4 regions of the Pseudomonas sp. 32A genome follow, and region 3 is predicted to be linked to each of the others. Evidence: predicted binding sites of a transcription regulator. Region 3 holds the regulator's gene; each other region holds the start of a gene.
The links. Region 3 encodes FliA, which starts transcription of late flagellar genes. Its sites were predicted from a motif close to CTAAAGTTTNNNNNNNNNNNGCCGNTAA; they were not measured.

Region 1: ACUN0G_RS30065 (methyl-accepting chemotaxis protein) is a predicted target of FliA. The motif match lies at 5,799-5,826, and genes of this name have one in related genera.
Region 2: ACUN0G_RS14070 (methyl-accepting chemotaxis protein) is a predicted target of FliA. The motif match lies at 3,742-3,769, and genes of this name have one in related genera.
Region 4: ACUN0G_RS26405 (methyl-accepting chemotaxis protein) is a predicted target of FliA. The motif match lies at 4,575-4,602, and genes of this name have one in related genera.

Annotation. Positions count from the first base shown of each region.
Region 1 covers NZ_JBQYLY010000001.1:6,564,204-6,571,580, reverse strand. Annotated here, with positions in the region: gene xth (exodeoxyribonuclease III) at 1-40, shown strand, start outside; gene ACUN0G_RS30085 (FAD-dependent oxidoreductase) at 37-1,554, opposite strand; gene ACUN0G_RS30080 (FAD-dependent oxidoreductase) at 1,624-2,766, opposite strand; gene ACUN0G_RS30075 (AAA family ATPase) at 2,785-3,306, opposite strand; gene pnuC (nicotinamide riboside transporter PnuC) at 3,303-3,866, opposite strand; gene ACUN0G_RS30065 (methyl-accepting chemotaxis protein) at 4,098-5,732, opposite strand; gene ACUN0G_RS30060 (undecaprenyl-diphosphate phosphatase) at 5,963-6,793, shown strand; gene ACUN0G_RS30055 (DUF1294 domain-containing protein) at 6,790-7,173, shown strand; gene ACUN0G_RS30050 (MmcQ/YjbR family DNA-binding protein) at 7,156-7,377, opposite strand, start outside.
Region 2 covers NZ_JBQYLY010000001.1:3,106,754-3,114,130, reverse strand. Annotated here, with positions in the region: gene ACUN0G_RS14080 (TetR/AcrR family transcriptional regulator) at 1-509, opposite strand, end outside; gene ACUN0G_RS14075 (ABC transporter six-transmembrane domain-containing protein) at 624-1,547, shown strand; gene ACUN0G_RS14070 (methyl-accepting chemotaxis protein) at 1,665-3,641, opposite strand; gene ACUN0G_RS14065 (LysR substrate-binding domain-containing protein) at 3,820-4,740, opposite strand; gene ACUN0G_RS14060 (NorM family multidrug efflux MATE transporter) at 4,893-6,296, shown strand; gene ACUN0G_RS14055 (putative bifunctional diguanylate cyclase/phosphodiesterase) at 6,425-7,377, opposite strand, start outside.
Region 3 covers NZ_JBQYLY010000001.1:4,740,855-4,748,231, reverse strand. Annotated here, with positions in the region: gene ACUN0G_RS21970 (protein-glutamate methylesterase/protein-glutamine glutaminase) at 1-215, opposite strand, end outside; gene ACUN0G_RS21965 (chemotaxis protein CheA) at 265-2,496, opposite strand; gene ACUN0G_RS21960 (protein phosphatase CheZ) at 2,508-3,296, opposite strand; gene ACUN0G_RS21955 (chemotaxis response regulator CheY) at 3,315-3,689, opposite strand; gene fliA (RNA polymerase sigma factor FliA) at 3,860-4,600, opposite strand; gene fleN (flagellar synthesis regulator FleN) at 4,597-5,430, opposite strand; gene flhF (flagellar biosynthesis protein FlhF) at 5,536-6,852, opposite strand; gene flhA (flagellar biosynthesis protein FlhA) at 6,864-7,377, opposite strand, start outside.
Region 4 covers NZ_JBQYLY010000001.1:5,746,928-5,754,304, reverse strand. Annotated here, with positions in the region: gene ACUN0G_RS26440 (glutathione S-transferase family protein) at 1-9, shown strand, start outside; gene ACUN0G_RS26435 (SUKH-4 family immunity protein) at 15-530, shown strand; gene ACUN0G_RS26430 (LysE family translocator) at 662-1,288, shown strand; gene ACUN0G_RS26425 (ATP-binding protein) at 1,317-1,883, shown strand; gene ACUN0G_RS26420 (SDR family oxidoreductase) at 2,031-2,765, opposite strand; gene ACUN0G_RS26415 (AraC family transcriptional regulator) at 3,006-3,923, shown strand; gene ACUN0G_RS26410 (hypothetical protein) at 4,096-4,533, shown strand; gene ACUN0G_RS26405 (methyl-accepting chemotaxis protein) at 4,717-6,213, shown strand; gene ACUN0G_RS26400 (diguanylate cyclase domain-containing protein) at 6,228-7,091, opposite strand.

The DNA of each region.
Region 1 (7,377 bases), 1.8 Mb from region 3:
GCCGACCTGGATCCAGCTCGGCACCCGCAAGGCCCGTTAGAGCCCGCGGATCAGCTCAAGCACCTCGGCCTTTTTCAGCGGGCGCTTCATGCGTTGCGAGAGCAGTGCCATCGCCCGCTGATGTTCACAGGCAACCACTGCTTGCACTTCATCGCCACGGCAGAGCAGGGCAATGAAGTGGTGCTGCTGCAGGTCGCCTTCCACGTGGAGTTGATTCCAGTGACCGGGATGGCCCAGCAGTTCGAAGGTCTTGCCGAAGTGATAGGTCCAGAAGAACGGCACATCGGCAAACGCCTGCTCGGCCCCCAGCATGTTGCGCGCCGCCAGCACCCCGAGTTGCTGCGCCACGCGCCAGTGTTCGATGCGTACGGGCTGGTCGTTCCATGGGAAGGTCACCATGTCGCCGGCCGCCCACAAACCTGGCGCGACACGCAAACTCGCGTCTGCTTTCAACGATTGGTCATCGGCGGTTTCCAGCCCGCGGACGAACCCGGTGGCGGGTGTTACACCGACGCCCATCAGCACCAGGTCTGCGGCCAGTCTATGGCCGTTTTTCAGCACGACCGTCGTCACGTCCCCGTGTCCTTCGAGGCGCGCGGGCTCACTGGCGCTATGGAATATCACGCCATTGGCCTCATGCAATTGGCGCAGTGACGCACCGATGCGCTTGCCCAGTTGGGCCGCCAGAGGAATCTCGTGACGGCCCACGACCTGGACCGTCAACCCGCGCTTGCGTAACGCTGACGCGGCCTCCAGGCCAATAAAGCTGTCGCCGATGACCACCGCGCATTTGCCCGGTTGCGCAGCCTCAACGATGCGCGCCGCATCGTCCCGTGAGCGCAGCACAAAGACGTTATTGAGTACGGCGCCCGGAATATCCAGCGGTTTGGCCTCGCCGCCGGTGGCCAGCAGCGCCGCGTCGTAGTCGAAGCGGCGACCGTCTACGAGTTGGAGGCATTTGGCGTGAGGGTCAAGGTTTTGGACTTCGCCGTGGATCTGGATGTCGCGGTAGCTGGCTTCATCCAGCAACGGCGGGGTTTCGTCGGGCGGCATCTCGCCTGCGATGACGAATTTGCTCAAGGCGGTTCGGTCGTAAGCAGGATGTTGCTCCTGGTCGATCCACAGCAGGCGGCCGCCGAAGCCTTCTCGGCGCAGGGTGGCGACGGCCGCCGAGCCAGCCGCGCCTGCGCCAATCACGATAAAGCAGCGGGAATCATCGGCCTGTGGGGCGGATGAAGAGGGCAGCGCTTTGTCGCCCACACTGACCACGCCATCGTGAATCTCCACCGGGTACTGCGTGAGCTGCACCAATGCGGGCGGCTCGCAGACCTGGCCGTCGTCTACCCGGAAAGCCGCCTTGTGCCACGGGCAAATGATCCTCCCGTCACAGATGACGCCTTGCTCCAAAGGCGCCCCGGCGTGGGGACACTCCGCCTGATACGCCCGCACCTGGTTGCCCGAACGCACCAGCAGGAGCTTGTGGGCGGCGGTTTCAACACGAACGCCACGGTCTTCGGGCAAGTTGATCAAGCGGGCAACAATGCGCATGTTCATAGGCCAATCTCCTTTTAAGGATTGACCTGTGCCCTGGGTGGAGAGCTGCGTTGGCCCGATAACCGGTCTTCAGCCTTGCGCGCTGTGGCTGCGAAAATGCGCCAGGGAGAGGTCGATATCATCATGGGAGAGTTGGGTGGCGGCCGCTTCGGCGCTGTCACGGGCGATCGGCTCTATGCGCTCGAACATCTGCGTTTCATAGGCCTTTACCGCCTCGGAGCATGAGCTGTTTTCGATCAGGTGCCGAGCCAGCTCCGCAGCATCGAGCATCGCCGCATTGACGCCTTCGCCACCAAACGGTGACATCAGGTGTGCGGCATCGCCGATCAGCGTCAGGCCTGGGCGGTGTGCCCAGTGATGCCCGACGGGCAGCGCGTAAATGGCCCGGGACACAAAGCGCTCGTTTGAGGCATGCAGCAGCGCCAGGATGTCCGGGTGCCAGCCTTCGAACTGCGCCAGCAGCGATTGGCGGGTCGCCTGTGGCGAAGACCAGTCCAGCTGCTGCGCCGCCCAGTCAGTGGGGACGCGAAAGATTCCATAGCCGCGCAGATGCGCGTTAGCGTTGCGTTGCACGACCAGCAACCTGGCGTCGCCCGAAACGTCCAGTTTGCCCTGGCCGACGAGCGTGGCCAGGGCCGGGTGGCGGCGGTCGACGTCATCAATCCCGAACTCGATAAACGTCAGCCCGCTGTATTGCGGTTGATAGCGCGACAGCAAGGGGCGCACTTTCGACCAGGCACCGTCGGCGCCGACGACCAGGTCAAACGGGCCGTGGACGGTGTCGCCCTGATGCACGGTCCAGCACGCGTCCCCGGCCTGGCGGATCTCAGTGACGTTGACGTCCCATTTCACGCAATCAGCAGGCAATGAATCCAGGAGGATTTGCCGCAAGGCGGTGCGGTCGACTTCCGGACGGTCGCCTGCGGCCGGACTGGGGTCTTCAAACAGCAGTCGCGCGTGTTTATCCATCAGGCGCGAGCCTTGGTCTTCATAACGGGCGATGGTGTGGAAGGCATCTTCAAGGCCGGCTTTTTTGAGCGCCAGTTGGCCGGATTCAACGTGTAAATCCAGGGTCCCGCCCTGAGGTCGTTCCAGTGGCCCGCGCTCGCGCTCGAACACGCTGGCGGTAAAGCCGTTGATCGTGAGAATCCGTGCCAGGGTCAGCCCGGCGGGGCCGCCTCCGACTATGGCGACGCGTAATGAGCTATTCATGAAAACTGTCCTCGCCGGTCAATCCAATAATTGTTCCACCGCTGAAAACGCTTGGTCCTGGCGTGCTTGCCAATCCCCACGGATGATCCGTAACGGCTGATGATGTTGCTCCAGCCAGTCAAGGCTGGCCTGGAAAAATGCCAGGCGGTCGGCAAACTCCGGCTGGCAGCGCTGGCCGTCAGCAGTCCATTCCACGTCCTCCGGCGACAGCAGCAGGTGCAGGTCGTAGTGGCGGGCGAGCAGTTCGCTGTCGAGCCAGGCCGGGCAGTCGCCAAACAGGGTCTGGCTCCACAGCTTATTGGTCAGCAGGTTGGTATCCAGGATCAGCAACTTCGGCTGCCGGGCGCGGGCGGCATCCTCCCAGGCCAGTTGGCCACGGGCGATGTCGGGGATATCGGCCAGGGTGGTATCGCGCTGGTGGTGGTCGATAAAATGGCGCACGTATTCGCCCACCATCACCCCGCCAAAATGCGCCTGCAACTGCGTGGCCAGCCAGCTTTTACCGCTGGATTCCGGGCCGGCCAATACCACGACTTTCATGCGTGTAGCGCCGGGTCGGCGCGCCATTCGCGCCAGCCTTGCACCGCGATCACGGTGAACAAGGCATAGAGTGCGGCGGTGAGGTACAGGCCTTTATAGAGGAACAGCCCGACAAAGATCACATCCAGGGCAACCCACAATGGCCAGCACTGCACGCGTTTTTGCGCCATCCACATCTGCGCCACCAGGCTGAACCCAGTCAGGGCCGCGTCCAGCCAGGGTTGTGCGGCGTCGGTCCAGTGGGCCATGGCGGCGCCCAGCAACAGGCTGCCCAGGGCACCCACGGCCAGGCCTTGCAGGATCGGTTGCAGGCCCAAGCTGGTGACTTGCCGGCCTTGCTTGACCTCGCCGGCGCGGGTCCACTGCCACCAGCCGTAGAGTTGCAGGCCGGCGTAGATCACTTGCAGGAGCATGTCGGAGTAGAGCTTCACATCGAAGAAGATCCAGGTGTACAGCAGCACCATCACCAGGCCGATGGGCCAGCACCACGGGTTTTGTTTAACCGTCAACCAGACAGCGATCACCCCCAGGGCGGCGGCAAACAGTTCAAGCCCGGACATGGCGGTTCCTTGGGGGAGTCGAAGAGGGCGGTGATTGTAACCAGAGTGGTGGGCGCGGGGGTAGAGCTCACCTGTGGCGAGGGGGCTTGTCCCCCGTTGGGCTGCGCAGCAGCCCTAATAAGGTAAACGCGTTTTTTCAGGAAAACCGAGTGGCAGGGTTTGGGGCCGCTTCGCAGCCCAACGGGGGACAAGCCCCCTCGCCACAGAAGCCACCTTCAGCAGAGATCCGGGTTAGACCTTGAACTGGCGGAGCAGCCCGTCGAGCTGTTCGCTCAGGCCCTTCAAGTGCGCACTCGCGACGCTGGACTGCTGCGCCGCCAGTGCCGTGCTGTGGGACAAACCGGCCGCCTGTGTCACGTTCTGGTTGATGTCTTCCACCACATGCGCCTGCTGCAACGTGGCGCTGGCAATCGAGGCGTTCAAACCATTGAGATTACGCAAAGCCTGCCCAATGGCGGTGAGGCTCGCGCCGGCCTGGCCTGCTTGTTCGATGGTCAGTTGCGACGCCTGGTGGCTGTCGCTGATGACCTTGACCGCCGCTTCCGAATGACCTTGCAGGCGCTCGATCATCGCCTGGATTTCAGCGGTGGATTTTTGCGTACGCTGGGCCAGCAGCCGCACTTCATCGGCCACTACCGCAAAGCCACGGCCTTGCTCCCCGGCGCGGGCCGCTTCGATGGCGGCGTTGAGGGCCAGCAGGTTGGTCTGGTCGGCGATGGAGCGGATCACTTCCAGTACCCCGCCAATCTGCGTGCTTTCAGTCGACAGCGTACGAATCACCTCCACCGCCTGGCTGATGGTGCTGGAGAGCTGGTCGATGCGTTGCAGGCTGCCGTCTATGTTGAGTTGGCCCTGTTCGGCCTGTACCTGGGCATCGCGCATTTCGCTGGCGGCGTGCTCGGCGTTCTTGGCCACGTCCTGCACGCCATAGGTGACTTCGTTGATCGCCGTCGCCACCAGTTCCATTTGCTGCGATTGCTGCTGGCTGCGGTCATGGGCGTCGCTGGCGTTGCTGCCCAGTTCAGTGGATGACTGGCCCAACGCATTGGCGCAGGTCTGCAGCTGGCCGACCACCTGCCGCAACTTGGCGGTAAAGCTGTTGAAGTGCCGGGACAGTTGAGTGACCTCGTCCTGGCCGTGGGTGTCGAGGGTGCGGGTCAGGTCGCTTTCGCCACTGGCGATATTGGCCATCGCGTTCACCGCTTGCTGCAACGGGCGCACGATACTGCGGGCAATCAGCACCACCAGCAGGGCCATGATCACGGCAATCACCAGGCCGACCATTGAGGCTTTCAACACCTGGACCCGGAACTCACCTTGCACGTCATCGACATACACGCCGGAGCCGATGATCCAGCCCCAGGGTTCGAACAGCTGGATATAGGAGGTCTTGGCCACCGGCGCATCGGCCCCGGGCTTGGGCCAGCGGTAATTCACCATCCCGGCGCCCTTGGCCTTGGCCAGGATCACGAACTCGTTGAACACGGCAAAGCCGTCCGGATCGCGGATGGCCGACAGGTTCTGGCCGTCGAGCTTGGGGTTGGCTGCGTGCATGATCATCACGGGCGTGAGGTCATTGATCCAGAAGTAGTCGTCCTTGCCGTAGCGCAGGCCACGTACCGCGCTCAAGGCTTGCTTCTGCGCCGCTTCACGGGTCAGGACGCCGCTGATTTCGAGGCTGTGATAATAAGTCAGAATCCCGCTGGCGGTTTGCACCACACGCTGGGTCTGCTCACTCTTGGCCTGGTACAGGTCGCCATGAATCTGCTTGAGCATAAGCAGGCCGAGGGTTAGCAGCATCAGCACGGCGACGATCAGGATCAGCCAGAGTCGCCGGCTGATAGACATATTGCGCAAACTGTTCATGGTCCTGTCACTCCGTGTTCTTATAATTTTGGGTGCTGCATCGACATTTCCGGCTTGTCTGATAGGCTTTCGGCCCAGAATCAAAAAACCTGAGTCCTGCCCTGATTTTTCACGGAATTTTCGCAGTTCGGCCTTGATTATTTGCGCTGTGCTTGCAGCGCACTCTTCGTTAGTGAACGTCTAAAAAATATGAACGAGGCATGCCGCGGGCATGACCTTTGGGGGAATCGATGGATCTTTGGACCGCCGTACAGGCACTGATACTCGGGGTTGTAGAAGGGCTGACGGAGTTTTTGCCGATCTCCAGTACCGGGCACCAGATTATCGTGGCCGATTTGATCAACTTCGGTGGCGAGCGCTTTGAAGCGTTCAATATCATCATCCAGCTGGGCGCGATCCTGGCGGTGGTGTGGGAGTTTCGACGCAAGATCCTCGACGTGGTAATCGGCTTGCCGACCCAGCGCAACGCCCAGCGCTTCACCGTCAACCTGATGATCGCCGTGTTGCCGGCGGTGGTGCTGGGGGTGATTTTCGCCGACCTGATCAAACACTACCTGTTCAACCCGATCACCGTAGCGGCGGCATTGGTAGTGGGCGGCATCATCATGTTGTGGGCTGAGCGTCGCCAACATGAAGTGCACGCCGAAACCGTCGACGACATCACCTGGAAGGACGCCATCAAGGTCGGCTTCGCTCAGTGCCTGGCGATGATCCCGGGCACCTCGCGCTCCGGTGCCACCATTATTGGCGGCCTGTTGTTCGGCCTGTCGCGCAAGACCGCCACCGAGTTTTCGTTCTTCCTGGCGATGCCGACCATGGTCGGCGCGGCGGTGTATTCGGGCTACAAGTACCGCCACCTGTTCCAGCCCGATGACCTGCCGGTGTTCGCCATCGGGTTTGTCACCTCGTTCATCTTTGCGATGATCGCGGTCAAGGCGCTGCTCAAGTTCATCGCCAGCCACAGCTACGCGGCGTTTGCCTGGTACCGGATCGCCTTCGGCCTGGTGATCCTGGCCACCTGGCAATTCGGCTGGATCGACTGGTCAGCCGTCAAGCCATGAACATCCAGCATCCGCGCTTGAAGGCGCTGGTGTTGGTGCTGTTGTGCGCCGCGCCGCTGTTTGGTTCGGCGTTGCTGGGGTACCGCGGGGTTTCGTTGATCCCGTTGGTGGCCTATGGCGTGGTCAGCGTGGTGGCGTTCCTGTTGTACTGGAGCGACAAGCGCAAGGCCCGTGAAAACAATTGGCGCACCCCGGAAAACGTCCTGCATGCGGTGGAGCTGGCAGGCGGTTGGCCGGGGGCGTTGATTGCCCAGCAGGTGTTCCGCCACAAGACGCGCAAGGTGTCTTATCAGGTGGTGTTCTGGTTGATCGTGTTGCTGCACCAGGTGTTCTGGATTGACCAGTTGTTCCTCGGCGGCACGCTACTCTCGATTTTCTAGCAACAAACCGACCTGTGTGCGCTTGGGCAGCTTGCTCACCACCAATTGGTGGGAACGCTGCAACAGGCCACGCAGTTCTTCAGCGCCCAGCGGGTAGGGCGTTTCCATGATGATCCATTGCGCCCGTGCCAGGTACGGCGCCGGGTGGATGCCCGGGCGGTCTACGTGGCCCAGGAACAGCTCCTTGTCGACCTTGAACGCCAG
Region 2 (7,377 bases), 1.6 Mb from region 3:
ACGGAGGGTTTGAGCATCAAGTCATCGGCATACCCCATGGCCACGGCGAAGAGCTGCCGCGCCGCTCGTTTGGGCGACTCACAGTGGAACACTTTGGCCGCCACACCTTGCTCGATGATCTCGGCGAGCATCGCTTGCCATTGGGCGTTGATCGTCAGGTAAGCCTCGGCGAATGGCTCGTCATGCATGGCTTCGTCCCACGCATCCAGCCACAACGCCCATCCGGCATCTGCCGTGGAGGGCAAGCAGTCACGCAGGAAACCTTCGAGTGCTTCCAGTGGAGGCAGCCCCTCCAGCGGCACCCGCACCTCGTCCAGTTGCTCGTTGGCAAACCGCACAAACGCTTCGCGGCGCAGTTCTTTCCAGTCGCTGAAGTAGTGATAGACGTGGCTGCGGGACAGCCCGGCATGTTCCGCCAAGTCGCGGGTGGAAACATCGGCGAAGCCTTTGCTGCGAAACAGCTCCAGGGCGGCGGCGATGATCTGGTCTTTACGGTCGATACGCGACATGAGGCTTTTCCTTCAGGCACCGGCAGATCGACGGCGCTTGCTTTTTGAGCGATCGCTCAAGGATACTTGAGCAGTCGCTCAATACTAGCGTTTATCTCACCCTTGGTGCACCCCATGTCATCCGTAACACCGCAAATTCTGATCGAAGAAAGCAAAAAGATCGGGCAACAATCCGCCAGCCAAACCCTCAAGGCGATCGCCAGGGCTTATCCCGGCAAGCTGTTCTGCACCTTGTCGCTGGTGGCCCTGGAAAACGCGTTGCTGCTGGCCTACCCGCTGTTTGCCGGGTTCGCGGTGGACTCAATTATCCGCGGCGACGCCGGCAGCGCGCTGTTCTACGCCGCCGTGGTACTGGCGTTCTGGGTGGTCGGGGCGGCGCGAAGGGCGCTGGATACGCGCACCTTCACCCGTATCTACGCGGACCTGGCGGTGCCGGTGATTCTCAACCAGCGCCTGCAAAACCACAGCACCTCACGGGCAGCGGCGCGGGTGGTGTTGGCACGGGACTTTGTGGATTTTTTCGAAAAACACGTGCCAATCATCGCGACGGCGCTGGTATCGATCGTCGGTGCGGCAGTGATGCTGCTGGTGATCGAGCCGTGGATCGGCCTGGCCTGCCTGACGGCGCTGGTGCTGTGCACGACCTTGTTGCCACGTTTCGCCCGGCGCAATCAGGAGTTGCATGAGCGCTTGAATGACCGCCTGGAAAAGGAAATCGGCCTGGTGGAAAAGGTCGGCGCGCAGACCTTGCGGCGCCACTACCGGGTGTTGTCACGCCTGCGGATCTGGCTGTCGGACCGCGAGGCTGCCGCGTTCCTGTTTATCGGTACGCTGGCGGCACTGCTGTTTGTGGTCGCCATCAGCCAGTTGGCGCTGTCGCCGGCGGTAAAGGCGGGCCACGTGTATGCGGTGATGACTTACCTGTGGACCTTTGTCAGCAGCCTGGATGAAGCGCCAGGGATGGTCGACCAACTGGCGCGACTCAAGGACATTGGCAAGCGTGTGGACCCGGGGCTGGGCGACCGATCCGACGTTTGAGGCGTCGAATCGTCCGTCATCGCGGGCAAGCCCGGCTCCCACATTGAACCGATTTCTTCAATTGAACACGGTCAACTGTGGGAGCGGGCTTGCCCACGATGAGGCCCGAACAGTCAATCAACGAAACCGGTCAACCTCATGCCGCAAGCCCGCCGCCAGGGTCTCCAGTTCCTTGGCGGTGATCGCCAGGTTCGACACCACTTCACGCTGCTCGCTGTTGGCCAGGGCAATGCTCTGCAAGTTGCTGCTCAGCAAGGTCGCGGTGCTGCTCTGCTCTTGGGTAGCGGTGGTAATCGCCGCAAACTGCTGGCCCGCCGAGCGGCTTTGCTCGTCGATCCGCGCCAGGGCCGAGGCCACGTCGGCATTGCGCGCCAGGCCTTCCTGCATCAGCACGTTGCCTTGTTCCATGGTGCTGATGGCGTTGCCGGTTTCCTGCTGGATGCTCTGAATCATCCCGGAAATTTCATCCGTGGCCTGACGAGTACGCGACGCGAGGTTGCGCACTTCATCCGCCACCACCGCAAACCCACGCCCTTGCTCACCGGCCCGCGCGGCTTCGATGGCGGCGTTGAGCGCCAACAGGTTGGTCTGTTCGGCAATGGCGGTGATCACCCCGACGATCCCGCCGATTTCCTGGGAGCGCTGGCCCAAGGTGTTGATCACAGTGGCCGTGCTATTGAGCGCGGTGGCGATGTGTTCCAGGGACGACGACGCTTCCTGCATCGAGGTGCGGCCGATCTTGGTTTGCTGGGCGTTGTCCTGAGCCAGGCGCTCGGTGTTGCCCATGTTGTCGGCGATGTTCAGCGAGGTGGCGCTGAACTCTTCTACCGCGCCGGCCATGCTGGTGATTTCGCCGGACTGCTGCTCCATGCCTTCGTACGCACCGCCGGACAAACCGGACAGCGCCTGGGCGCGGCTGTTCACGTCTTCAGCCGCCTTGCGAATGTGCGACACCATGGTCGACAGCGCTTCGCCCATCTGGTTGAAACTGCGGGCCAACTGGCCGATTTCGTCATGGCTGGAAACGTTCAGGCGCGCGCTCAAATCACCGGCGCCCAGGGCTTCTGCCTGACGTACCAGGTCGCCCAACGGCTGCAACTTGCTGCGCAGCAGCCAGACCGCCGCGCCCACCGCCAGCAGCATCGCGAGCAAACTGCCGATCGCCAGGCGAATCCCCACCGACCAGGTCACCGCGCGAATTTCGGCTTTCGGCATGCTCGCCACCACCGACCACGGGCCACCTTCAAACGGCACCGCGACGCTGTAGAAATCTTCGTTCTTGTCGCTCCAGAAACGGCCTTTTCCAGGTTTGGCGGCCAGGTCGAGCATGACCGGAATCGACTGATCCAGCGCCTGCACGCCAGCGGGCGGTACCAGCCAATGCTTCTGTTCATCCAGCAGCGCGAGCGAACCGGTCTGGCCGATGCGGAAACGCTTGAGGTTGTCGAACTGGGCGTTCTGCGCGTCGGTGTAGTCGAACCCGACAAACAGCACCGCAATCACTTTGCCGCTGGCATCACGCACCGGGCTGTACTGGGTCATGTAGGAGCGATCAAACAACACCGCGCGGCCGACATAGCCCTGCCCGCCGAGCAAGCGTTGATAGGCCGGGTGCTGATGATCCAGCGCCGTGCCGATGGCGCGGCTGCCGTCCTGCTTGGTCAGGGATGTGCTGACGCGGATAAAGTCCTCGCCGCTGCGTACGAATACGGTCGCCACGCCGCCGGACATCTGCTTGAACTCATCAACTTCAGCGAAATTGTTGTTGAGCACTTCCTCGCCCAGGTACAGGCCCGGCGTCTTCACGCCCGCCACAGTCACCGGCTGCTCCGGCCGCACACTCAAGCCAGCGCTGAAGCGCTTTTCAAACAGCCCGCTCAAACGCTGGGTACTTTCGCGCAAGGTGCTGTGGAAGGTATTGAGTTGGTCAGCCAGCAAGCGAGCCTCGCTGGCCAGATGCTCCTCGCGGGTGTCGAGGTTGGCGGAGTCCAGCGAACGCAAGGCGAACACTGTGCTGCCGCTGATGACGACAGCCAGTATCACGGCGAGGGCAAGCCCCAGTTGAGAGGCGATCCGGGCGCGAGGTTGAGACATGAAGGCTCCTGGCCGAGGCCAGGATCATCCTGATCTCATAGCGCTGCTCGGCAAAATTCTAATAGGGGAAACGTTGCAGAACGGTAGTTCCAACAACCCTACTTCGGCGGGCAGGCTCAATACTTGAGCGAATCACAGGGGTATCACGCAAACGATTGCTCGCCAATGCGCAATCCGCTCAATCCAGTCGCTCTACCTCGGGCAATTCCATCGCTTGGACCTCACTCTGGAGAAAGTCCGCCAGCCGGCGCAAACGCTCACCACCAGGCCGGGTTTTCGGCCACACCAGATAGTAATTTTCCCCACTGGCCACGGCGGTGGGCCATGGCAAGCTCAGGCGGCCCTGGGCCACGTCTTCAGCCACCATCAGCAAGTCGCCCATGGACACGCCGTAACCCCGGGCGGCGGCGATCATGCCCAACTCCAAGGTGTCGAACACCTGCCCGCCCTTGAGCGATACCTGGGATGACAGCCCCATGCGCTCCAGCCAGTAGCGCCAGTCACGCCGGTCCGGCGTCGGGTGCAGCAATTCGGCAGAGGCCAGCCGCGTAACGTCCCAGGGCCCGTCGCTCAACAGGTTCGGCGCGCCCACCGGAATCAGCAGCTCAGGAAACAGGTAACTGGCTTCCCAGTCCGGCGGGAAATGGCCGTTACTCAGCAATACCGCGCAATCGAACGGTTCCTGATTGAAGTCCACTTCATCGACGTTCATCCAGGCGCTGGTCAGTTGCACTTCATTGCCCGGCTGCAAATGCCGGAAGCGACTGAGCCGCGCCAGCAGCCAGCGCATGGTCAGGGTGGACGGCGCCTTCATGCGCAGGATGTCGTCCTCTGCGTTCAACGTATGGCAGGCGCGCTCCAGGGCCGCGAAGCCTTCGCGCACGCCTGGCAGCAACAGGCGCGCCGCCTCGGTGAGCTGCAAGGTGCGGCCGCTGCGCTGGAACAGGCGGCAGGCGAAATGCTCTTCCAGGGTACGAATGTGCCGGCTCACCGCGCTTTGGGTGATCGACAACTCTTCCGCCGCCCGGGTGAACGAGTTGTAGCGGGACGCGGCTTCAAACGCGCGTAAGGCGTAAAGAGGAGGAAGACGACGAGACATGGCGAAAGCTCCGACGGCGCAATCTCGAAACCCTACCAGAATCATTCAGGCATGAGTTTTAATCATGCGTGCCATCGGATTTATCCCTTTGTGCAATGCGCTGTGGGCGCCGAGAATCAACCCTTCCACCCTTCCCTGACTTTTTGAGCGTGATGATCATGCAGCATCCGGCACGTACCGAACTCTGGGCCATTCTGCGGCTGTCAGGGCCGCTGATTGCCTCACAGTTGGCCCACATGCTGATGGTGCTGACCGACACCCTGATGATGGCCCGCCTGAGCCCCGAGGCCCTGGCCGGCGGTGGCCTGGGTGCCGCAAGCTATTCGTTCGTGTCGATTTTCTGCATCGGCGTGATCGCCGCCGTGGGCACGCTGGTCGCGATCCGTCAGGGCGCGGGCGACATTGAAGGCGCCACCCGCCTGACCCAGGCCGGGCTGTGGCTGGCCTGGTTGATGGCGCTGGTGGCCGGTTTGCTGCTGTGGAACCTCAAGCCGGTGCTGCTGATGTTCGGCCAGACCGAAACCAACGTCGCGTCCGCCGGCCAGTTCCTGACCATCCTGCCGTTCGCCCTGCCCGGCTACCTGACGTTCATGGCCCTGCGCGGCTTCACCAGCGCCATCGGCAAGGCCACGCCGGTGATGGTCATCAGCCTGGGCGGCACGGTGATCAACTACCTGCTCAACCACGCGTTGATCGAAGGCATGTTCGGCCTGCCGAAACTCGGGCTGGTGGGCATTGGCCTGGTCACGGCCATCGTCGCCAACTGCATGGCTTTGGCGTTGATCTGGTACATCAAATACAACCGCGCCTACGACGCCTATCCGCTGCGCAAGGGCCTGCTGCGGCCCAACCTGCATTACCTGCGGGAACTGTGGCGCCTGGGCCTGCCGATTGGTGGCACCTACGCGGTGGAAGTCGGGCTGTTTGCGTTCGCCGCGCTGTGCATGGGCACCATGGGCAGTACGCAATTGGCTGCGCACCAGATTGCCCTGCAGATTGTGTCGGTGGCGTTCATGGTTCCGGCGGGCATGTCCTACGCAATTACCATGCGCATCGGCCAGCATTACGGGGCCGGGAACCTGCTGGAAGCACGACTGGCCGGGCGGGTGGGCATCGGCTTTGGCGCGCTGGTGATGCTGGGCTTTGCAGCGGTGCTGTGGTTGTTCTCGCATCAGTTGATCAGCTTGTTCCTCGACCAGCATGACCCGGCGTTTCGCGACGTGATCAACCTCGCCGTGAGCCTGCTGGCCGTGGCCGCTTGGTTTGAGCTGTTCGACGGCGTGCAGACCATTGCCATGGGCTGCATTCGCGGGCTCAAGGATGCCAAGACCACGTTTCTGGTCGGGCTGGGTTGCTACTGGCTGATCGGCGCACCGGCTGCGTGGTTGATGGCGTTCAATCTCGGCTGGGGGCCGACTGGCGTGTGGTGGGGCCTGGCTCTGGGCCTGGCGTGCGCGGCAATCAGCCTGACCTGGGCGTTTGAACGGAAGATGAAGCGGATGATTCGCCAGGAGCCTGAAACCCAACGCGGATTTCAAGGCGCGCAGCCTGAGTAACGATTGTGCTCGGTCAAATGTGGGAGCGGGCTTGCTCGCGAATGCGGTGGGTCAGCCATGAATGGGTTGGCTGAAATACCCCATTCGCGAGCAAGCCCGCTCCCACATTTTTGATCGGGTTCACACCATCAGATCACGCCGCCCACCAATTCCTGGCTGTTACCAAACGTCAGGTAGTCCACCAGTTCCGCCAGCGGCAACGGCTTGCTGATCAGGTAACCCTGAGCCTGATCGCAGCCGAACAACCGCAGCAACGCCAGCTGCTCTGCGGTTTCCACGCCCTCGGCCACCACTTCCAGATTCAGGTTGTGGGCCAGGTTGATCATCGCGTGCACCAGCTTGCGGTTCTCTTCGCGCTCTTCCATGCCGCCGACGAAGCTTTTGTCGATCTTCAGCAAGGCAATCGGCAGGCTGTTGAGGTGCACGAACGACGAGAAGCCGGTGCCAAAGTCATCCAGGGAAAAGCGCACGCCCAGGCGGCCAAGCGCGTCCATGGTCTGCTTGACCAGGTCGCTGCGACGCATCACGGCGGTTTCCGTCAGTTCAAATTCCAGCCACTGAGCTTCCACGCCACGCTCGGCAATCAGCCGGCTGAGGGTGCTGAGCAATTGGCTGTCCTGGAACTGGCGGAACGACAGGTTGACCGCCATGTGCAACGGCGCAATCCCACGTTCGCGCAGGTCCTGCATGTCGCGCAGCGCCCGGGAAATCACCCAGTAGCCCAACGGCACGATCAAGCCGCTCTGCTCGGCCAGGGGCACGAACTCGCTCGGCGGCAACAACCCACGCTCTCCGTGGCGCCAGCGCACCAACGCTTCAAGGCCGACGATATGCCCGTCGTCGAGGTCCAGGCGGGGTTGGTAATGCAGTTCCAGCTCGTCACGGCGCAACGCCCGGCGCAGTTCGCTTTCAAGGTCGGCGAGGCTGCGGGCATTGCGGTTGATGCGCTCGTTGAAGATATGAAAAGTACAGCCCTGGGTGCTCTTGGCTTGCTGCATGGCGATATGGGCGTGCCACATCAGTGGGTCGGCGCCGGCCCTGGCGCGGGCATGTGCCACGCCGAGACTGCAGCCGATCAGCA
Region 3 (7,377 bases):
TGCATGATGTGCCGCACCGCCGTGATGCCGTCCATCATCGGCATCTCGTAGTCCATGGTGATCACGTCTGGCTTGAGGGCCATGGCCTGATCGATCGCCTCTTTGCCGTTGGTGGCCGTGCCGACCACCTGGATATTGGAATCCGATGAAAGAATTTCCGAGACGCGGCGGCGGAAGAAACCTGAATCGTCCACCACCAGGACCTTGACTACCATAAACACTCCGTTAGGCCGGGCGAGGGACAACCGCCCTGCCCGGGCCGAATCAAATACGCCGTGCGGCGTAACGCTTGAGCATGCTCGGAACATCCAGAATCAGCGCGATCCGACCGTCACCGGTAATGGTCGCACCCGACATGCCCGGGGTTCCCTGCAGCATTTTGCCCAAAGGCTTGATGACCACTTCCTCCTGGCCCACCAGTTGATCGACCACAAAGCCGATACGCTGGGTGCCCACGGAAAGAATCACCACATGGCCTTCGCGCTGCTCTTCATGCTTGGCCGAAGCCACCAGCCAGCGCTTGAGGTAGAACAGTGGCAGCGCCTTGTCGCGCACGATCACCACTTCCTGGCCGTCCACCACGTTGGTGCGCGACAGGTCGAGGTGGAAGATTTCGTTGACGTTGACCAGCGGGAAGGCAAACGCCTGGTTGCCCAGCATCACCATCAGGGTCGGCATGATCGCCAGGGTCAACGGCACCTTGATGACGATCTTCGAGCCCTGGCCCTTGGTCGAGTAGATGTTGATCGAGCCGTTGAGCTGGCTGATCTTGGTCTTCACCACGTCCATGCCCACGCCACGGCCCGACACGTCGGAAATCTCGGTCTTGGTGGAGAAGCCCGGGGCGAAGATCAGGTTGTAGCACTCGGTGTCGGTGAGACGGTCGGCGGCGTCCTTGTCCATCACACCGCGCTTGACCGCGATGCCCCGCAGGATATTCGGGTCCATGCCTTTGCCGTCATCGGTGATCGACAGCAGGATATGGTCGCCTTCCTGTTCGGCCGCCAGGATCACTTTGCCCAGGCGGTTCTTGCCCGAGGCTTCACGTTCTTCCGGGGACTCGATGCCGTGGTCGACTGCGTTGCGCACCAAGTGGACCAGCGGGTCGGCCAGGGCCTCGACAAGGTTTTTGTCGAGGTCGGTTTCTTCACCCACCAGTTCCAGGTTGATCTCTTTCTTGAGCTGGCGTGCCAGGTCGCGAACCAGACGCGGGAAGCGGCCGAAGACTTTCTTGATCGGCTGCATCCGGGTCTTCATGACAGCGGTTTGCAGGTCGGCGGTGACCACGTCGAGGTTCGACACGGCCTTTTGCATGGCCTCATCGCCGCTGTTCAGGCCCAGGCGCACCAGGCGGTTACGCACCAGCACCAGTTCGCCGACCATGTTCATGATGTCGTCCAGGCGCGCGGTATCAACCCGCACGGTGGTTTCGGCTTCACTGGCCGGTTGCTTGTCTGCGGCCGGAGCAGCAGCGGCACGCGCAGGTGCTGGGGCCGGTGCAGGTTTGGCAGCCACTGGCGCAGCGGCCTTGGCGGCCACCGGGGCTGGCGTTGCCACCGCAGCGGCAGCTGTAGCAGCCGGTGCAGCAGCGCCGACCACTTCGGTGAACTTGCCCTTGCCGTGCAGTTCATCCAGCAGGGCTTCGAATTCGTGATCGGAGATCAGTCCATCGGCAGCCGGTGCAGCGGCAGCAGCAGCAGCGGGTGCTGCAGGGGTGGCAGCGGTTGCGGCGGTCGCGGCGACTTCCGGCAGTGCATCGGCAGCAAACGAGCCTTTGCCATGCAACTGGTCCAGCAGCGCTTCAAATTCGTCGTCGGTGATTTCGTTGCTGGCAGGCGCCGCGGCTTCCGTAGGCGCTGGCGCTGCGGCCACCGCGTCCGGGGCAAACTGGCCCTTGCCGTGCAACTGGTCGAGCAATGACTCGAACTCGGCGTCGGTGATGTCTTCAGTGGTCGGCACCATGGCCGGCGTACTGGCCGCCGGAGCCTCGGCTTCGGCCTTGACGGCGTTCAGCGAGTCCAGCAGTTGTTCAAATTCGCTGTCGGTCACGTCGCCCGCGGGCTCGGCGACAGGCTCAGCCACCGCTTCGACCACCGGCGCATTGGCCGCAGGTTCCGCCAGGCGCGCCAGGGCGGCCAGCAGTTCCGGAGTGGCGGCCGTGATCGGTGCACGTTCGCGCACTTCACTGAACATGCCGTTGACCGCGTCCAGCGCTTCCAGGATCACGTCCATCAGTTCCGAGTCGACGTGTCGCTCACCCTTGCGCAGGATGTCGAACACGTTCTCGGCGATGTGACAGCACTCCACCAGCTCGTGGAGCTGGAGGAAGCCGGCGCCCCCTTTTACAGTGTGAAAACCGCGAAAAATTGCATTGAGCAGGTTCGCATCATCCGGTCGGCTTTCCAGCTCGACCAGTTGTTCCGACAGTTGCTCTAAAATTTCGCCGGCCTCTACAAGGAAATCCTGAAGGATTTCTTCATCGGCGCCGAAGCTCATGGGTGTGCTCCTTAGAAGCCTAAACTGGACAGCAAATCGTCTACGTCGTCTTGCCCGGATACAACGTCTTCACGTTTATCGGCATGAATCTGCGGACCTTCACCCTTGGCGAGGTGTTTTTGTGGATCTTTTTCAGAAAGGATCGCTTCGCGGTCATGTTCGATGCCGGCAAACCGGTCAACTTGACCCGCCATCAACACCAGTTTGAGCAGGTTGCTCTCCACTTCGGTGACCAGTTGGGTCACGCGTTTGATCACCTGACCGGTGAGATCCTGGTAGTCCTGGGCCAGCAGAATGTCATTCAGGTTGCTGGAAACCGTACGGTTTTCCTGCTCGCTGCGGGACAAAAAGCCTTCAACCCGACGCGCCAGTTCACGAAACTCTTCAGCGCCCACTTCCCGACGCATGAACCGGCCCCAGTCAGTGCTCAGGGCCTTGGCTTCACTGGCCATACCGTTGACCAGAGGCGTGGCGTTTTCCACCAGGTCCATGGTGCGGTTGGCCGCCGCCTCAGTCAGCCTGACCACATAGGACAGGCGTTCGGTGGCATCCGTGATCTGCGAGATTTCTTCGGCCTGGGGCATGTGCGGGTCAATCTGAAAATTGACAATCGCACTGTGCAACTCACGCGTGAGCTTGCCCACTTCCTGGTACAGGCCGCGGTCACGGGTCTGGTTGAGCTCATGGATCAACTGCACCGCGTCACCGAAATGGCCTTTTTCAAGGCTTTCGACAAGTTGGTGAGCATGTTTTTTCAGGGTCGACTCAAAGTCGGCCTGCGATGATTCTTTATGCTCCATAGCTCCCCCGTGGCAGCATCAATGACCGATGCGTTCGAAGATCTTTTCGATCTTCTCTTTCAAGGCCAGTGCAGTGAATGGCTTGACCACGTAGCCGTTAACCCCGGCTTGGGCGGCTTCGATGATCTGTTCACGCTTGGCTTCAGCGGTCACCATCAGCACAGGCAGGCTGCGCAGTTTTTCATCAGCGCGCACGTGGCGCAGCAGATCGATACCGGTCATGCCCGGCATGTTCCAGTCTGTTACCAGAAAGTCGATGCTCCCGCTGTTGAGGATCGGAATCGCCGTAATGCCGTCATCCGCCTCGACCGTGTTAGTGAACCCAAGGTCACGCAACAGGTTTTTTATGATCCGCCGCATCGTTGAGAAGTCATCAACGATGAGGATTTTCATGTTCTTGTCCAATTCGACCTCCAAGCAGTCTTAAACGCGCCCAGCACCTGGGCGCGCCATATCAATCAACAGGCGTTACACAAAAAGGACTACCGGGGGCGCACCACGGGCCAAGCCCGTCCGGGCGCAGAGCCCGGACGGTATCGTTCGCAGTGTCCCCACACTGCCTGTCAGCGCGCTCGCCACTCTCCCAAACGCCCCCGCAAGCGGGCCGCGCACTGGCTGTGTAACTGGCTGACTCGCGATTCGCTGACCCCCAGGACCTCACCGATTTCCTTGAGGTTCAGCTCTTCGTCGTAGTACAGCGCCAACACCAGTCGCTCACGCTCCGGCAAATTGGCAATCGCGTCCGCCAGCGCACGCTGGAAGCGTTCATCTTCCAGATCGCGTGACGGTTCGAGATGAGCACTCGCGCCGTCCTCGTGCAGCCCTTCATGTTCGCCGTCCTGCAAAAGGTCGTCGAAACTGAACAGGCGGCTGCCCAAGGTGTCGTTCAAAATCCCGTAATAATCGTCGAGACTCAATTGGAGTTCGGCCGCAACTTCGTGATCTTTAGCGTCGCGACCGGTTTTTGCTTCAATTGAGCGAATCGCGTCACTCACCATCCGCGTATTGCGGTGTACCGAACGCGGCGCCCAATCACCTTTACGCACTTCATCGAGCATGGCTCCACGGATACGAATCCCCGCGTAGGTCTCGAAACTCGCGCCCTTGCTCGCGTCGTATTTGGTCGACACTTCGAGCAAGCCGATCATCCCGGCCTGGATCAAGTCTTCGACCTGGACACTGGCGGGCAAGCGCGCCAGCAAGTGATAGGCAATGCGCTTGACCAGGGGCGCATAGCGCTCGATCAATTCGACCTGACTGTCACGTGCCGACTTCTTGTAAAGGTTGTAGCCGCTGGCTGTCATAGCACCGGTCCTGCGCTCGTCTGATGCACCAATCGCTCGACGAAAAACTCCAGATGCCCCCGAGGGTTGGCGGGCAACGGCCAGGTATCGACCTTCTGGGCAATAGCCTTGAACGCCAATGCGCACTTCGAACGAGGGAACGCTTCATAGACCGCACGCTGCTTTTGCACGGCCTTGCGTACGCACTCGTCGTAGGGAACTGCACCAACGTATTGTAAGGCGACATCGAGGAAGCGATCTGTGACCTTGGTCAACTTGGCGAACAGATTGCGCCCTTCCTGTGGGCTTTGGGCCATGTTGGCCAGCACGCGGAAGCGGTTCATGCCGTAGTCGCGGTTGAGCAGCTTGATCAGGGCGTAGGCGTCGGTGATCGAGGTCGGTTCATCGCACACCACCAGCAATACTTCCTGAGCTGCGCGCACGAAGCTGACCACGGATTCGCCGATCCCGGCGGCGGTGTCGATCACCAGCACGTCGAGGTTGTCGCCGATGTCGCTGAACGCCTGAATCAGGCCGGCATGCTGCGCCGGGCTCAGGTGCACCATGCTCTGGGTGCCGGAAGCGGCCGGCACGATGCGAATCCCGCCAGGGCCTTGCAACAGTACGTCGCGCAGCTCACAGCGGCCTTCGATCACATCGGCCAGGGTATGTTTGGGCGTCAGTCCCAGCAGAACGTCAACGTTCGCCAGACCCAGGTCAGCATCCAGCAGCATGACGCGACGGCCAAGCTCTGCCAGAGCCAGGGACAAATTCACTGACACGTTAGTTTTCCCGACGCCACCTTTGCCGCCGGTCACCGCGATCACCTGTACGGGATGCATGCTGCCCATTTTATTTCTTTACCTTGTCTTGCTTAGACGCAGGCTACATAAGTTGGCCGCGTGAACTGCTGGCAGGCCATCGATGTAGATACTTTGCAATGTGTTCATACTGCCTCAGCCGACACGCTTGTTCGGGCTGTGGTAGAGGTCAGCAAACATGTCAGCCATCGCTTCCTCACTCGGTTCTTCCTGCATTTGCACGCTGACAGCCCGGCTGACCAACTGATGACGGCGCGGCAGATGTAAATCATCCGGGATCCGCGGCCCATCGGTCAGGTAAGCAACCGGTAATTCATGACTGATGGCCAGGCTCAATACTTCGCCCAGGCTCGCCGTCTCATCCAGTTTAGTCAGGATGCAGCCCGCCAGCCCACAGCGCTTGTAGCTGTGATAGGCGGCGGTCAATACCTGCTTCTGGCTGGTAGTGGCCAGTACCAAATAGTTTCGGGATTTGATCCCGCGCCCCGCCAGGCTTTCCAGCTGCATGCGCAGGGCCGGGTCGCTGGCTTGCAGGCCGGCGGTGTCAATCAGCACTACGCGCTTGCGCAGCAGCGGGTCGAGGGCGTTGGCCAGGGACTGGCCCGGGTCGACGTGGGTCACCGGCACATTGAGGATGCGGCCCAGGGTCTTGAGTTGCTCCTGGGCGCCAATGCGGTAGCTGTCCATGCTCACCAGCGCGATGTTCTGTGCGCCGTACTTGAGCACGTAACGTGCGGCCAGCTTGGCCAGGGTGGTGGTCTTGCCCATGCCGGCAGGGCCGACCATGGCAATCACGCCGCCTTCTTCCAGGGGTTCGATTTCCGGGGTGACGATCATCCGCGCCAGGTGAGCCAGGAGCATGCGCCAGGCCTGGCGAGGTTCTTCAATTTGCGTGGTCAGCTGCAGCAGGTCGCGGGACAACGGGCCAGACAGGCCGATGCGTTGCAGGCGACGCCACAGGTTGGCCTGTTGCGGCTGGCTGCCCTGCAACTGGTTCCAGGCCAGCGAGCCCAACTGCACTTCCAGCAGTTCACGCAGGCCGTTGAGTTCGAAACGCATCGAGTCGAATACCCGCTGGTCTACCGCTGCCGCCGGGGCGGGCGCAGCAGGACGCGGCGGTTCAACAAAAGTCGGCTCTACCAGAGGCTCGGACGCCGTCAGCGGCAACCCGGCAAACAGCTGGCGATTGGTGGAGGCGTCGCTGTCGCCACGCATGCTCAGTTCAGCCTGGGCCGAGACAATGCGCGAAGCGGTCTTGCGCAGCTCGTCTTCCAGTTCCATGTTCGGCACACGCGGCGCCAGGGCCGAGGGCTTGTAATCCAGGGCAGCCGTCAGCTCGACACCGCCGGCAATACGACGGTTACCGATAATCGCAGCGTCGGCGCCCAACTCATCACGTACCAGTTTCATGGCCTGACGCATATCGGCGGCGAAAAAACGCTTCACTTGCATATCCCACTACCTCAGCCGTTGGGCCCTACTGTCGCGACGATAGTCACTTGCTTATTGTCAGGAATTTCCTGGTAAGCCAATACATGCAAATTCGGTATAGCCAGGCGTCCAAACCGCGACAACATCGCCCGGACGGGGCCAGCCACCAGCAGGATCACCGGATGGCCTTCCATTTCCTGGCGCTGCGCGGCTTCAATCAACGAACGCTGCAGCTTCTCAGCCATGCTTGGCTCCAGCAACACGCCTTCATCAGCGCCCTGCCCAGCCTTCTGAATACTATTGAGCAATATTTGTTCCAACCTTGGTTCCAAGGTGATCACAGGCAGCTCGGAGTCAAGCCCTACAATGCTTTGGACGATTGCACGCGACAATCCGACGCGCACCGCAGCCACCAGAGCGGCAGTATCTTGACTCTTGGCGGCATTGTTGGCGATAGCTTCGGCAATGCTGCGAATGTCCCGTACCGGCACCTGCTCGGCCAACAGCGCCTGCAGCACCTTGAGCAGTTGCGAAGTAGACAGCACG
Region 4 (7,377 bases), 1.0 Mb from region 3:
GCGAAGTGAAGAACATGACCGGGTTTGACTTCAAGGCACGATTTATATCGTCGCAGCCGCGCGTCCCGTCGGAACCGGACCTGGATCTGGACGAATTTGTTGTCTACGAGGCTGGCCAGGTCTGTTCCCTTGCACCACAAGACGCGGAGCTCCTCGTCAAACAGGGGCTGCCGCGCGATGCGGCGCCCTTCCTGAGTTTTGAAGCCTACAGCTCATCGCAAATTGCCCACCGGCTGATGGTTTACGGGATTAGCGAAGACTATTTCCCGCTTGGCCAAAATGGCTCGGGAGACGTTTTGGCCATCGATCGTCGCAGCCGCGAGGTCGTTTACTTCAACCATGATTTCGATAACGCGCGCGTTTTCATCAATTCCACCTTGGTACTGTTTGCGCAGTGCCTGTGCATCTTCCAGGAGCATCTGCGTGACAGTACGCTGGAGCGCTGCCTGGTTGAGATCGCGCGGGTTGACTCGGCAGCGGCAGTGCCGGGTGCGATGTGGGCCGACGCGGTCAGCGAAGAGCTTTGTTGACCGGCCGCAGTCATACCCGTAGTCCGTGCCCGCAGCCACCTGAAGGTTGAAAACAGGCAGATCACCTGGATTGCTTTAATGCCCTGGATGAGGATAACTGTAGGACGCTTCCAATTCCGAGATGACGCACGATGTTCGAACTGGCCCCCATCCTGACGTACATAGCCGTTGTAATCGGTCTGTTTCTAATCCCCGGCCCCGCCGTGTTGCTGGTGATCACCCGCACTCTGCAAGGTGGCCGCAAGGTCGGCATTGCCACCGGACTGGGCGTGGCCTCGGGCGACCTTATCCATACGCTGTGTGCGGCGTTGGGCCTGTCTGCCATCCTGATGACCTCGGCCGTGGCGTTTAACGTGGTCAAAATCGTCGGCGCCTGTTACCTGATCTACCTGGGCATACGCGCGTTTATGGCCAAGCCTGGCGTAACCACGCGCAAAGACCTGCCCACGGTGACCTCGACCCAGGCGTATTTCCAGGCGGTGGTTGCCGAAGTGCTGAACCCGAAAACCGCGATTTTCTTCCTGGCGTTCCTGCCGCAATTCATTCACCCGGAATCGGGCTCTTCCCTGGCTCAATTCGCAGTGCTGGGGTTGATCTTTTCGGGGCTCAGTGCGGTGTACACCACGCTCATCTCGATCTCTATTCGTCCGTTGAGCAAATGGATGGTGGGCCTTTCAAGGCTGCGCCGCTGGGAGGGAAAAATCATCGGTACGTTGTTTATGGGGCTGGGGCTGAAAATAGCGCTTCAGCAGCGCTAGGACTGACGGACACTCATGGAGGAAACCCTTGCGGATCTACATCACAGGCGCCTCATGTGCAGGCGTGACCACGTTGGGCCGTACCCTCGCCTCTTTGCTCAGCCATCGCCATCTTGATGTCGATGACTTCTATTGGTTGCCCACCAACCCCCCTTTTACAACCAAGCGCCCGCCCGATGAGCGCGTGGCCCTGATTCAGCAACGCTTCGGTGATGACGGTTGGATACTTACCGGCTCTTGTATGGGCTGGGGAAATGCACTGATCAACGACGCCGACCTGATTGTGTTTGTGGCAACGCCTACCCCGGTTCGTCTTGAACGCTTGGCTGCACGTGAAAAGGCGCTCTTCGGAGATCGAATCGCACCAGGTGGCGACATGTATGAAATACATGTGGCCTTCCGGAAATGGGCATCCCAGTACGACGACCCGACCTTTGCCGGACGCAACAGGGCGTGGCACGAGCGCTGGATGTCGCAGCAAACAGTACCGATTGTCAGAGTGGACGGGTTGAACAGTACTGAGGAAATGGCGGCGGATGTCATGCATGCATTGTCGCAAGGCATCGCAATAGCTCGAAACCAGGTAGGTGACTGAGCCGCGAGGCAAATAGCCCAACGCGGGGCTGGGCTGTTCCAAATGCCACTTTCGCCAGCTGCCATTCGTGACGTGCCACAATCGGACGAGAGCAGCCGTTCATGAACGACTGCCTGCGAACTCAAGCATGCCATCCATCCGAACGGCTCAGTGTGGGCTGGCGGTCGGACGAACCACAATCTCACTCACATCCACATCGTCGGGCTGTTCGATGGCATAGGCGAGCGCTCGCGCAATGGCGTCTGCGTTGATAGCCACACGCCGAAAGGCTTTCATCACCTCGCGGGCCCCCTCATCGGAAATCGTATCGGCCAGTTCGGACTCGACGACGCCCGGGCACACCACGGTGACCCGGATCTTGTCCGTTTCCTGTCGCAGGCCATCCGAGATTGCCCTGACTGCGAATTTGGTCGCGCAGTACACCGCAGCTGTCGGAGAGACCGCAAGACCGCCGATCGATGAAATATTGATAACCTGGCCGAACCCTTGCGCTTCCATGCCCGGCAAGACGGCGGCAATACCGTGCAGCACCCCGCGAACGTTGACATCGAGCATCTGGTTCCACTCGTTGACCTTCAACGAGGCCAAGGGAGACAAAGGCATCACGCCCGCGTTGTTGATGATCACGTCGACCTTTCCATGTTGCGCCTTGGCGAACGCCACGAACGCCTGCATGGAGTCCAGATCCGTAACGTCCAGTGCGCTGGCACTTGCCGAGCCGCCTTCGGCCTGGATCTCGCGCACCAGTTTGTCCAGCCGCTCGGTACGGCGGGCACCGAGTACCACCCGTGCGCCTTTGGCGGCGATCAACCTGGCGGCCGCTTCGCCAATACCGCTGCTTGCACCGGTAATCAGGACGACTTTGTTTTGAATGTTCGACATATCCGTAGCTCCTGCTGTAAGCATTGAAGGTCAGCATCGACCGCCGATAGCGCGGGCGTTGCTGCGGGGTACGTCGAAAAGATTAAGGGTACGGGCCTGATCGACGCGTGCCAAAACCTGCGCAACTTTTGCCTATTCGTGTCTGTGCACGCGACTGGGCGTTACGACGGGCTCGTGGTAAAAACAAGAGTGCCTGGATCCCCCAGGCAGACGCTCATGAATACGTGTGAGAGCCTTGAAATGGAACAGCACGATGCTTTCATCCTTCAAAACACAGCCATCTACCGTGATGAGCTGATTCGCCTGCTGACGCAACGGTTTACGGCGCCCGGGATCTATGAAACCGCGATAGCGCCCCTGCAGGTCATTCGCCTGGACGCGCCCTCGGAAATTATCCATACCGTCCATAAGCCGGCACTTTGCCTGATTGTGCAGGGGCAAAAAGAAGTCGGCCTGAGTGACGACCGTTATCTGTACGACCCGCTCAATTACCTGGTGGTATCGGTGACACTTCCGGTTTCCGGTCGCGTGCTGATGGCCAGTCCGGAGGCGCCCTACCTGTGTATCCGTTTTGATTTCGAGGCCACGGAAATCGCTCAGGTCATCGCCGATGCTCCCCCGACGGGCGTGCCGGACGAGCCGGAGCTTGGCCTTTTCCTTGAAAAAGTCGACGTGCCGCTGCTGGAAACAATACTTCGCCTGGTACGGCTGCTGGAGACGCCGAAGGACATCGGCATGCTGGCTCCGCTCGCCCTGCGAGAGCTGTATTACCGCCTCCTGCGGGGCGTGCACGGACGCCGCCTGTATGAGCTTGCCCTCGGTGATTCGCAAACGCGTCGGGTAACCCGGGCAATCGATTGGTTGAATAACCATTACACCCAACCCTTACGCATCGAAGAACTCGCCCGGGTAGCCAATTTGGGCAGCTCTACGTTGCATCATCGCTTTAAGGCGGTGACAGCCATGAGTCCGTTGCAGTATCAGAAACAACTCCGTCTGCAAGAAGCCCGCCGTCTGATGCTCGTCGAAGGCCTGGATGTGGCGAGTGCCTGTTATCGAGTGGGCTACGAAAGCCCATCGCAATTCAGCCGAGAGTACAGTCGCCAGTTTGGGTGTCCGCCCTCCCGAGACACCAACCGAGTTTGCCGCCCTGCGTGAAAGTCTGACGGGCTGCCTGCGGCTGCAACGATACCCGCTCGCCGCCGGCTCATTCGTTACCCGCTGGAAAGATGCATCCGCCCTCACGCAATAGCGCTTTCACCTCTTCGATCACCTGTGCGGGGTTTTGGCTCAACTGCTCAAAGAGCGTTGAGTCCGGACGCACGTACGATTGCGAATCGTGCTTCGCGCTCCACAAAACGATGTTCAGCAGGATCGGAATGAGGTCTATGCCTTTCTCCGTCAACCCATAAAAATCCTTGCGCCGGTCATCGGGGTTGGGCGCCTTCGAGAGAATGCCCTGCTCCTCAAGATTCCGGCGGGCGACATCGTCATGCTCGCCCCGGCCAGCGCGCAGGTCGTCAAGGCGTTCAACACCCTCTTCGGCCACGTACTGGCCAAGGATAAACGCCTCGATGCGCTCATCGCGGCGGACGATGCAGACGCCAAGGCGCGCGTCTCGACCTTCCTCGAAAGTCTCGGGCTGCATCCGCTGGATGTCGGCGGTCTGCAGATGGCCCAGACGCTCGAGTGGCTCGGCCTGATGATGATCGGCCTGGCTAACGGTGCCGGCACCTGGGACATATCCATGAACGTCGATATCGGCTGAATCTGTTGTCCGATAAGTACCGCTTTTGACCGTTATCCCCTCTAAAGGCCCTCCCACCGATGCCGATAACCTCCTGGCATCAATCAATTCGAGCTCCCTTACAGCTGATTCGCTCCCCCGCATGCGCGTGTGGCACGTCGCATGCTTGCCTGATCCTGGCCAGACCACATGGAGTACGAGTGAATGCCCGCGCAAGCCCGTTTCATCGAGCACTACCGCAAAGCCGACCGCATCATGCTCGCCCTGCTCTGGCTGATGGCCCTGTTTTCCCTGGGCCTGGCGTTCTGGCACGACACGCTGCTGCAAGCGCTCATCATCGGGGGCGGCACCAGCGTGGTGCTTACCCTGGCCTATCGCGTCATCGGCGGCACTCGCCTGATGCGCTGCGCGCTGGGCGTTGGCCTGATGGTGATGGCCGCGTTGCACATCAACCAGGCCGAGGGTGTCATCGAATCGCACTTCGGTATCTTCGCGCTGCTGGCGGTGCTGACCTTCTACCGCGACTGGCTGCCCATCCTGGTGGCCGCCGTGACCATCGCGGTGCACCACGTGGTGTTCCATGCCTTGCAACACCAGGGTTTCCCGGTGTTTGTGATGGAGCATCACGGGGGCTGGAGCATGATTTTCGTGCACGCGTTCTACGTGGTGATGGAGACGGTCGCCCTGCTCTACCTCGCGGTTCACAGCCAGAAAGAGGCGGTAGAAAGCCAGGAGATGCTCGAAAAGATGCTCGCCGTCACCACCCAGTTCAGCGGTGAGGCCGCCAAGGGCAGCCCGGAAAAAGTCCACGTTTCACTCGCTACGCGTTTCGACCACTTTCTGACCCAGATCACCGGCCTGATCGACGGCGTCGCCCGTGACTCCCACGGCCTCGGCCAACTCGGGCAGGAACTGGCCCACGCCAGCGGCACCCTGGAAAAAGGCGCGCGCCATCAACTGGCGGAAATCGCGCAAATGACCGATTCCATGCAGCGCATGGAAGACGCCATGGGCCACATCGCCGTGCACGTCGAACAGGCCGTCGACCACGCGGGCCAAGCCAGCCAGCAAATCATCCGTGGCCAGGAAAGCGTCGGTCGCGCCCAGCAGGAAATCACCCAGCTCGCCACCCGCCTCCACGACACTAACCAGACGGTCGAAGGGCTGGCCGTGCAAGCCGAACAGATCGGCTCGGTGCTGGAAGTCATCAGCAGCATCGCCAACCAGACCAACCTGCTGGCCCTCAACGCCGCCATCGAAGCCGCCCGCGCCGGTGAGCAAGGACGCGGGTTTGCCGTGGTCGCCGATGAGGTACGCAGCCTGGCGCAGCGCACGGCGGTGTCGACCCAGGAGATCAAGACCATTATTGAAGGCTTGCAACATGGCAGCCGGCAAGCGGTTGAAGCCATGCACGATAGTCGCCAAGGGGTGGAACGCTGCGTGGAAGACAGCCAGTTGGCGGTGGAGATGCTGCGGGCGGTGGGCAATGATATTTCGCAGATTGATCAGCTCAATGGGCGGATTGTGTCGACCACCCGGGAGCAATCCACGGCGAATGTGGAGATTGTGGGACGGCTGCAATCAGTGCAGAGCATTGCGCAGAACACCGCGCAGGATGTGGAGACCCTGGCCAGGAGCAGTGAGCGTTTGCCGCCGATTGCGGTGCGGCTGGATGCACTGGGGCGCAGGTTTCATCAGTAGAGGCCTGACTCAGGTCACTCACCTGCAAACCGGTTTCTTTTTACCCGGTACATCTCGCCGTCCGCATGGCTGAGCAGGGTGTCGGCGTCTTTCCCGTCTGCGGGATAAAACGCCACGCCAATACTGCAGGACGGCATTTTCACCGCGCCAAACTCAGCGCTCAGCGGCTCGGCCATGACGGCGAGTATCTGCGCGACTTTTGCGGAAACGGCGTCTTCCGACTGGATGTCCGTCAGCAGCACCGTAAACTCATCGCCGCCCATCCGCGCCACCAGGTCGCTGCCACGCACACAGCCTTCCAGCCGCCGTGCAATCACGCAGAGCACGCGGTCGCCGATGGCATGGCCATGCACATCGTTGATGCACTTGAAGTCATTGACGTCCAGAAACAGCAGCGCCAGCTTGCTGGCGTGCCGCTGGGCCCCTTGCAGGGCTGTGTCCAGTCGATCATTGAACAGCGATCGATTGGTGAGGGCCGTCAGCGAGTCATGATGGGCAAGGAAACGTAGCTCTTCCTCTGCTTGTGTCAGGGCCGTGATGTCCCGCGCGACACCAATCCGCGCGCCCACTTCTTCAGACCAGAAGGCCGCCCACAAAATGTGCACCACGCTGCCATCCTTGCGCAGGTAACGGTTGCGAAAGTCGACGTGGGGCTTGCCATTCATGACCCGGACAATGGAAGCGCGGGTGCGTGCCAGGTCTTCGGGGTGCATATAGTCGGTGATCAGGCTGCCGGTCAGTTCGTCGGCGCGGTAACCGAGCAGCGCTTCGCAGGCATCACTCACAAAAACTATCTGGTTTTCACTGTCGACCACGAACACCGTATCCAGCATCAAGTGGATCAGTTTGGGATAGAGGGCTTGCAGGTCAACGGGCATAGGTCTGTGAAGCGTCTGGTTCGGATCTGCCGATCATAGCCCGATCATGATGGATGGCAAAAAGGAATCATAGCGGCCCGCAAAATAGCCCCAGGCAATGTTGTTGAACCAGATGCGTCGCCACCAGCAGGCTGCGCCATCCTTCAAGGTCATAGGACAGCGCCCGCCAGAGCACCCACAGCGAATAATAATAGAAGTGGAACACGGCCCCGGTCACGGGGCCTGCCCGCAGTTGGCCTGGACCACCATGACCATGGCGCTCCAGCGCAACAGCGCAGCCACCTGG